2 regions of the Methylibium petroleiphilum PM1 genome follow, and region 2 is predicted to be linked to the other one. Evidence: riboswitches for the same ligand, from Rfam matches in the RefSeq annotation. Region 2 holds a riboswitch; the other holds the start of a gene.

Region 1 (4,343 bases), on a different replicon from region 2:
TCGCCCATGCGCCTCCCGTCAGAAGCTGACCTTGACCGATGCCGCGAAGGTGCGACCCGCCTCCGGGTAGATCGAGGTCGTTTCGCCGCCGGCCGTGCACCCGAAGGCCTGCGTGTAGTACTTGCGGTCCGTCAAGTTGACCACGCCGAGCGCGAACTCCGCCTGCGTCCAGCGATAGGCGTAGCGCAGGTCGGCGGTGGTGCGACCCGGGATGCTGCAGACGTTGGCGAAGTCCGGGCTCTGCGAGGACACGTAGTTCACGATCGCATCGAGCTTGTGCGCCGGCGCGGGCGTCCAGTCGGCCCGAAGGGACAGCGTGCGCTCGGGTGTCAGCGGCACATCCTGGCCGTCGTAGGCGCCCTCGGTGAAACGGGCCCGCCGCAGCGCGCCGTTGACGCGCAGGTTCAGCGCCTCGGTCAGCGCCTGCGCCAGTTCGAGCTCGACACCCTGCCGGCGCGTCGGGTCGAAGTTGACGTTGGCGCCGAACGGCCCGAACGGTCCGACGCCGCTGGGATCGAAGCCGATCTCGTTCTTCAGCGAGCTGCGGTAGACGCGCAGCTCGGCGCTGCGGCCGGCAGCACGCCAGCGCACGCCCAGTTCGGTGTCGCGTGAAGTCTGCGGCCGCAGCGGCACGGCCGGATTGGTGAAGCTGAACTCGTCGACGTTGGCGAGGCGGAAGCTGCGGCCGACCCGGCCGTAGACCGCGCTGTTCTCGGACAGCGGCTGCAGCACGCCCAGTTCCCAGGCGCGCTGGCGGTCGTCGATGCGGTCGACCGTGCTGCTGACCGCCTTCTCGATGCGCTCGGTGCGCACGCCGGCGCTCAGGCGGGTGCCGCCGCTCAGCGTGAGGTCGTCCTTCAGGTAGTAGCCGGTCGAGGACTGCTCGCCCACCGAGCCGATGGCGCCCAGCACCGTGCGTTCCCATTCGTTGCGATCCACGCCGAACACCACCGCGTTGACGACCGACGCGAACTGCGTGCGGTTGCGCACCCGCAGCGAGTAGTTCTTCGCGTCGACGTCGTAGTCGTAGGCGAAGGCCCCATTGCGGCTGCGCAGCTCCTTGTCACGCCAGCCGGCGTCAAGGCCGAGTTGCCAGTCGCCGCCGAGATCGGCCTCGGCGAACACGCCACTGCGCGTGTTGCGGATATCGGCGTGGTCGTTCGGCGCAGTGGTCTGGCTCGGGTCGGCGGCGTACTGCGCCGCAGTCAGCGCGCCGGGCAGCCCGGTGTCGAGGTCGTCGTAGGCATGCCGCAGGCCGACGCGCAGCCAGTCGTTGCGCCACTGGCCGGTGAGCGATGCGCCCTCCGTCTCCGAACGGAAGTTGTCGCGATGGTTGTCGGTCGTGCGGCGGTTGGCGGCCGCATCCAGCGAGAAGCCGCCGGCCTCGAGCGTGGCGTCGGCGCGCAGGTCGCGCAGGCGATCGCTGCCGGCGGCGGCGTACACGCTGGCCCGGTTGCTGCGAGCTGTTCCGTGACCCGCCTTGGTGGTGACGATGATCACGCCGCCCGTGGCGCCCTCACCGTACAGCACGGTGCCGCTGCCGCGCAGCACCTCGATGCGCTCGACCGAATTGATCGGGATGCCGGCCAGCCGCGTGCCGCCGAGGTCGCCCTCGTTGATGCGGATGCCGTCGAGGATCACGACCTGGTTGTTGTCGGACGTGGTGCCGAAGCCGCGCAGGTCGAGGGCGTAGTCGCCACCGCCGTAGAGGTCGAGCCGACCGGGCACGCCGAGCAGCTTCATCACGGCCTCGTTCACCGTGGACACGCCCGAGTCGGCGATGTCCTGGGCGGTCAGCACGCTGACACCGTACGGCAGCGTCGCCGAGTCCTCGACGAAGCGGCTGGCCGTGACCAGCACCGGAGGCAGCTTGCCTGCCTCGGTGACGGGCGCGGATTGCGCGCTCGCGATGCCGCTGGCGAAGCCCAGCAGCGACAGCATCAACAACGGCGCATGCGGCAGCGCCCCGAGGCGAACAGGAATGCGAGGCGCGGTGGCCTCGAAGGGAGTGGCAATCATGGAATGACCAACGATGAAAACGTGCGCGCCAGCTTCCCCGCGGGCGCTCACCTCATGACGCGCCGCTTGCGCAGCACGCCTCCCGTTGGCCGGTATCCGGGCTGGCGGAACGACCCTCGCGACCTTCCCAGAGCCGGAGACTCCAGTGGCATGTGCGCGAGAGCGGAAGTGTGAACGCAGGCGTTCTGGCTTCGTCCGCTGACCGTTGCGGGGGCAGCGCAGGCTGAAGGAGCACCCGGTGGGTCCCCCTCCTCTGCTTCCCGTTTAACTGCGCCGGCGTGAACGCCGGCACGAGCACCAACAGCCCGCAGTGTAAGCGCGGCCCGGGCCGCCCCCTACAATCGTCGCGTGCAGTGAGGAGAGGCATGGCGACGATCGAAGAACTGGCCGAGCGCGTGGAGCGGTTGCTGCTGAGGCACCAGGAACTGCAGCGCACGCACGCGCTGACCCTGGAGCAGCTGGCCGGCGTCAATGCCGAACGCGACTCGCTGCGCTCCCGCCTCGCCGCCGCCCGCCAGCGCGTCGAGGCCCTGCTGGATCGCCTGCCGGCCAGCGAACCGGTCGCCGAGGCCGGCCCGGAGACCGGAAAGACCGCCGAATGAAGCAGCTCGAAGTCACCATCATGGGCCAGAGCTACATCCTCGGCTGCCCCGACGGCGGCGAACGGGCCCTGCTCGAGGCCGTGGGCAACGTGGACCAGGAGATGTGCGCGATCCGCGACGCCGGCAAGGTGCGCGCCCGCGAGCGCATCGCGGTGCTCGCCGCGCTCAACCTCGCCTACCAGCTGGCCGAGCGGCCGCTGGCGGCGGCGACACCGGCGCGCAGCGCCGGGCAGGCCGCGCCGGACCCCGCACACGGCATCGACATCGAGGCCCTGATCGGGCGCATCGACGAGACCCTCGGGCGCGACGGTCAATTGCTCTGAAACGCCGGTTCGTCAGCGCTGGCGGCGTACACTGATCTCGTCCGTCGCGTTCGCGGGAGTTTTATATTTCCTTGAACCGATGCTCATATGAGCCCGGGCTTGGAACATTGCGAAGCGGGCGTGATCGTCTCGCGTCAGATGAACCCGAAGCTTCGCTGACCTCGCCCACCTGAACTCCCCTGGGTTCAGGAATGCGACTCCCGGTTCGCGGCGGACACCTTTCCCCGTTGCCCTTCCCGACCTGCTGCCGCCATGGCGTACTGGCTGATGAAGTCCGAGCCCGACGAGTGCTCGATCGACGACCTGGCGCGCGCGCCGGGCCGCAAGCTGCCGTGGACCGGCGTGCGCAACTACCAGGCGCGCAACTTCATGCGCGACGATTTCCGGCCTGGCGACGGCGTGCTGTTCTATCACTCGTCGTGCCCGCAGCCGGGCATCGCCGGGCTGGCCGAGGTGGCTTCCGTCGCGCACACCGACGCGACCCAGTTCGACCCGGCGAGCCCCTACCACGACCCCGCCTCGAAGCCCGAGGCACCGCGCTGGTTCGGCGTGGACGTGAAGCTGGTGCGCAAGACGCCGCTGCTGTCGCTGGCCGCGATGCGCGCGGCACCCTCGCTCGCGACGATGCGCGTGCTGCAGCGGGGCAACCGCCTGTCCATCACGCCCGTCACGACGGCCGAGTGGCGCGCGGTGCTCGCGCTGCTGCCGCCGGCCTGATGCTGCTCGCCTGGCCGCTGGTCGTCGAGCTGCTGCTGCTGGGCGCGGGCGCCGGCTTCCTGGCCGGCCTGCTGGGCGTCGGCGGCGGCATGGTGCTGGTGCCCTTCATCACGCTGCTGCTGACGCTGAAAGGCTTTCCGTCCGACCTGATCGTGAAGGTCGCGATCGCGACCTCGCTCGCGACGATCTGCTTCACCTCGCTGTCTTCGGTGCGAGCCCATCATGCGCGCGGCGCCGTGCGCTGGGACATCGTGCGCCGCCTCGCACCTGGGATCGTGCTGGGCTCGCTGCTGGGGGCGCAGGTCGCGAAGGCGCTGCCCTCGGCGCTGCTGGCCGGGCTGTTTGCGCTGTTCGTCGGCTTCTCGGCGACGCAGATGCTGCGCGGCGGCAAGCCCACGCCGGCCCGGCAGTTGCCACCCGCGCCCGGACTGTTCGGCGTCGGCGGCGTGATCGGCGCCGTGTCGGCGCTGGTCGGTGCCGGTGGCGCCTTCATGTCGGTGCCGTTCATGACCTGGTGCAACGTGCCGATCCACAACGCCGTGGCGACCTCGGCCGCACTGGGCGTGCCGATCGCGCTGGCCGGCACCGCCGGCTACATCGCCGCTGGCTGGAACCTCCATGGGCTGCCGCCCGGCACGCTCGGCTTCCTCTACCTGCCGGCACTGCTGGTGGTGTCGACCGC
Region 2 (4,343 bases):
CGGCGCGAGCGCCAGCACCTCCGGCGCGATCAGCCGGTCATGCACCATCACCTCGGCCTGCTGCAGGCGCCGCAGGGCACGCAGCGTCAGCAGGTCCGCCGCACCCGGCCCGGCGCCGACGATGCACACCGTGCCGGCAGCGAAGCTCGGCTCATTCGACATGGCCGGGCCCGCGGTGGAACACCAGTTCGTCGACGGGCTGCCCGCCGACCAGGTGCTGCTCGATGATGCGGTCCATGTTCTGCGGCGTCACGTCGTAGTACCAGACCCCGTCGGGCTGCACGCACATCACCGGCCCGCCGTTGCAGGCGGCGAAGCAGCTGACGCGGCTGCGCTTGACGCGCAGTTCACCTTGGTGAAGGCCCACCGCCTTGAACTTGTCGCCCAGGCTGTCGAACAACACCTGCGACTGGCCGTCCTTCGTGCAGCGCGGCCCGGTGCAGATCAGGATGTGGCGGCGGTAGGCGCCGATCTTGGGTTTTTCAACAGGAAGGCTCATGGCGTGGTTTCCAGATGGGAGTCGGCCGGCAGCGGCTGCCAGGCCAGCAGGCAGGTTTCGCCCGCGTGGTCGATGCGCAGGGCGCTGACGCCGAAGGCGCGGGCGATCAAGGCTTCATCGAGCACCTGTGCAGGCGGGCCGTCGGCCAGCAGGCGGCCCTGGTGCAGCACGGCGATGCGGGTGCAAGAGCGCGCGGCGAGCGCCAGGTCGTGCAGCACCAGCGCCACGGCTCGGCCGCCATGGGACTGCTGGCGCAGCAAAGCCAGCACGCGCAGCTGATGGGCCGCGTCGAGCGCGGCCAGGGATTCGTCGGCCAGGACGACCTGCGGCTCGCCGGCCAGCAGCAGCCGCGCACGTTCGCCGCCGGACAAGGTGTGCGCGGCGGCCTCGGCAAAGCCCTGCGTCGCGGTGGCCGCCATCGCGCGCGATGGCGTCGCGCCCGCTGGGCCGCAGCGCATCGCCATGCGGCAGCCGGCCCAGCGCCATCACCTCGCGCCCCGGCAATGGCCAGTGCACGGCCTGGCCTTGCGGCAGGTAGGCAAGCTGCCACGCCCGGGCAGCAGCACCCGCCCCTGTGCGGCGCGCGTCAATCCGGCCATCGTGCGCAGCAGCGTGGTCTTGCCGGCGCCGTTGCTGCCGACGACGCCCAGCAGTTCGCCCGCACGCGGAGACAGGCTCGCATCGTGCAGCAATGTCTTGCCGCCGATGCGAACAGTCAGCCCCTGTGGGCGCAGAAGGCTCACGACAGGCTCCTCGCGTGCGCAGGGTTCAGGCCGTAGGCGATGTCGCCGGGCGTGGCGATGTCGCGGCCCCGGTAGAGGTCGGTCTTGGCGCGCAGGCGCCAATCCAGCGCCGGGGCCAGGCCGAGGCGCAGCGCATGGTTCTGCTGGCGGTACGCCGTGTTGGGCCGCTCGACGCCCTGGCCGGCGCTGAAGTCGCCCCGGTCGAACCAGGAACCGGCGTAGTCGAAATCCAGCGCGTCGCTCAGGCTGCCGCCGATGCGGCCGCGGAGTTCCTTCAGATCGAACTCGCCGAGCGAGATCTGCCCCGTGCCGGCCACGCCGCCGTGACTCTCGCGCGTGATCAGGTTCACCACGCCGCCCATGGCCTGCGCACCATACAGCGCAGAAGCCGGGCCCTTGAGCACCTCGATGCGTTCGATCTGGTCCAGGTTCACCAGGCTCGGGTTGGTAGACATCGCGGGCCGGCCATCGATCAGCGGCAGCCAGCGCTTGTTGATGCCCGAGAACTCGAGCCGGACCCCGCGAATGCCGACGCCCGACAGGTTGCCCGGGTACTGGATCACGTCGACGCTCGCGTTCTTCTTCAGCAGGTCGGCGAGCTCACGCGTCGGCGTGCGCTCGATGTCCTCGACGCGCTGCGGCGTGTCTTCCAGTCGCGCCGCCGTGCGCCGGCCCGTGACGACGATCGCGTCGAGCGCAGCCGGTTCTTCGGCGCACGCGGTGGCGCTCGCCAGCAGGGCGGTCAGGAAACTGGCCATGGACAGCGGCGTCAAATGGGGCGCGCGTCGGGCGCCTGGTTCGGTGGTTCTCACGTGGCATCAACTCCAGGAACGACCCGCTGCACGGGATGGCGCGATACCCACGCGAGTGAGCGCGGCGCGTTCGCCGCCATCCGCTCCCCGCGGCTGGTCGCATTGCGATGACCGCCACGATTCGCGTCGCGGCGGCGCGTCGCCACAGGCCGGTATCCGGGCTCGCGAGTCTTGGTGCATCGCCTTCCCAAGCGGTCCGCGCGCGTCGTCTCGGCGACGACGCCACGCAACCGTTCAGTGGCTGGCGCTCGATGGTTCGAGCGCCGTGGACGCACCCGCACTCGCCTACCGTTGCGGGGGCAGCCGGGGATTACGGCCGGCCTGGCATCCAAGCCAGGCCGGCCTACCCCGTTCCCGTTTGACCCGGACCATCGCTGGGCAAGGCACCTGGGGCGTGGGGGCGCGGCCGCCTTGCGGAGGTCGCGCCCGGGTTCGGTGTCTGGTGGTGTGGGCGCCCCTTCAGGTTTCGGTGTCTTCGGCCGCGGCTTCGGGCTGTGCCTCGATCGGCTCGGCCAGGGTCGCGGCGATGTAGTCGGCCGGCAGGCGGTGTCGCGCGGCGAGCTGCTCGATGCTCTCGCCGCCGGCGTGGTCGTCCAGCAGGTTCTCGAGCCAGCCGTTCAGCCCGGTCGACAGCGAACGCCCCGGCCTCTCGCCCTCGCGCGTCTCGCCGCCTTGCTCAATGTCGTACTTGTTGGCGTAGCCGCGCGGCGTGACCATCAGGCCGTCGCGCACGAAGGTGTGGCTGTTGCCGATCAGCACCGTGCTGAGCATGCCGATGTCGGCCTCGCACATCGTTTCCAGCGTGCGGAACTCGATGTGCTGCCGCCGCCGGTAGGCGCTCTTGACGATCGCCACCGGCGTGTCGGCCCGGCGGTGGCGCAGGAACAGGCGCTGTGCCTCGACGATCTGGCGCGTGCGCCGGCCGCTCTTGGGGTTGTAGAGCGCGACGACGAAGTCGGCCATCGCCACCGCGTCCAGCCGCCGCGCGATCACCGGCCAGGGCGTCAACAGGTCGCTCAGCGAGATGGCGCAGAAATCGTGCGTCAGCGGCGCGCCCACCAGCGCGGCACAGGCGTTGAGCGCGGAGGCGCCAGGCACGATCTCCACTTGCACCGCGTCCTCGGGCGTCCAGCCCGCCTGGAACAGCACCTCGTAGGTGGGGCCGGCCATGCCGTAGACGCCCGCGTCGCCCGAGGAGATGAGCGCCACCTTCTTGCCGGCGCGCGCGGCTTCGAGCGCGCTCACCGCGCGGTCCAACTCCTCGGTCATGCCCTTGCGCACGACCTCCTTGCCCTCGATCAGGTCGGCCACCAGCTTGATGTAGGTGACGTAGCCCACCACCACGTCGGCCTCGGCGATGGCTTCGCGGGCCCGCTGGGTCATGTGGCCCACGCTGCCGGGGCCGATGCCCACCAGCATGATCTTGCCGGCAGCCTGCGTCGTTCTCATCGAGAAGCTCCGATCGCCGGCGCAGCGCTGGCTGCGTTGGTCCGCATCTCGGCCAGCACCGGCTGCAGCCAGCGAGCGAAGAGCGCGCCGCCGATCACGCCCAGCGAAGCCCAGAAGGACAGCGACACCCAGGTCGTGGCCCAGACGAAGTCGCGCCCGAGTTGCGCCAGCCGAGCATGGGCCTCGCCGCTGAACCCGGCCAAGGGGTCCGCGACCTGCGGCGCGCGGACGACGAACGGCAAGGCCAGCAGCACCGCAGCTGCGATCCAACGCCAGCGCGCGGTGCTGAAGGCGAGCATCCCGCAGGCTCCTGCGGCGCCGGCGGCGGCCAGCAGCCACCAGGCCTGGCGCGCGCGCAGGTCGGCTGCGTCCATGCCGGGCACTTCGGCCGGCAGCCCAAGCGAAGGCCACAGGTGCAGGCTGAGCCAGCCCGCGGCGGCCACCGCCAACGCCAAGCGCGCCATGCCGCCGCTCCCACCGCGGCGCCAGACCCAGGCGCCCATCACGGCGAACAACAGCATGGCCATGCTGAAGCTGTGCAGCACGTTGGCCACCCAGGTCCAGAAGCCGCGTTCCGCGCCGTCCGCAGGCGACCATGCGGCTTCATCGTGGTGGTGCTCAGCGGCGGCATGCTCGTGCCCGCCCGCTGCGGCCCCTTCGTGAACGGGCTCGTGCGTGTGTTCGTGTGCGGGTGCCGGCGCTGCCGCCTTCTGGTCCTCGAAGCGCTCCGCCGCAAGGATGATGGGCAGCGCCTGCCAGCGCTGCATGGCGAATTGCAGGCTGCCCACCAGCAGCGCGGCGGCCAGCGCGCACCAGACCAAGCGTCGGAACAGCATGGCT

The links. Region 2 has a riboswitch for cobalamin ahead of MPE_RS24935 (TonB-dependent receptor). Riboswitches for the same ligand answer to the same signal wherever they lie in the genome.
Region 1: it holds a riboswitch for cobalamin, as region 2 does, so the genes downstream of both, MPE_RS11655 (TonB-dependent receptor) here and MPE_RS24935 (TonB-dependent receptor) in region 2, are expected to answer to the same signal.

What each region holds. Positions count from the first base shown of each region.
Region 1 covers NC_008825.1:2,473,390-2,477,732, forward strand. The annotation lists gene MPE_RS11650 (bifunctional adenosylcobinamide kinase/adenosylcobinamide-phosphate guanylyltransferase) at 1-8, opposite strand, end outside; gene MPE_RS11655 (TonB-dependent receptor) at 19-2,019, opposite strand; cobalamin riboswitch at 2,090-2,336, opposite strand; gene MPE_RS11660 (hypothetical protein) at 2,385-2,621, shown strand; gene MPE_RS11665 (cell division protein ZapA) at 2,618-2,944, shown strand; RNA gene ssrS (6S RNA) at 2,982-3,163, shown strand; gene MPE_RS11670 (EVE domain-containing protein) at 3,197-3,661, shown strand; gene MPE_RS11675 (sulfite exporter TauE/SafE family protein) at 3,661-4,343, shown strand, end outside.
Region 2 covers NC_008826.1:396,753-401,095, reverse strand. The annotation lists gene cobA (uroporphyrinogen-III C-methyltransferase) at 1-162, opposite strand, end outside; gene MPE_RS21720 ((2Fe-2S) ferredoxin domain-containing protein) at 152-499, opposite strand; gene MPE_RS24780 (ATP-binding cassette domain-containing protein) at 496-963, opposite strand; gene MPE_RS24775 (ATP-binding cassette domain-containing protein) at 985-1,242, opposite strand; gene MPE_RS24935 (TonB-dependent receptor) at 1,239-2,000, opposite strand; cobalamin riboswitch at 2,200-2,444, opposite strand; gene cobJ (precorrin-3B C(17)-methyltransferase) at 2,514-3,503, opposite strand; gene MPE_RS21700 (CbtA family protein) at 3,500-4,339, opposite strand.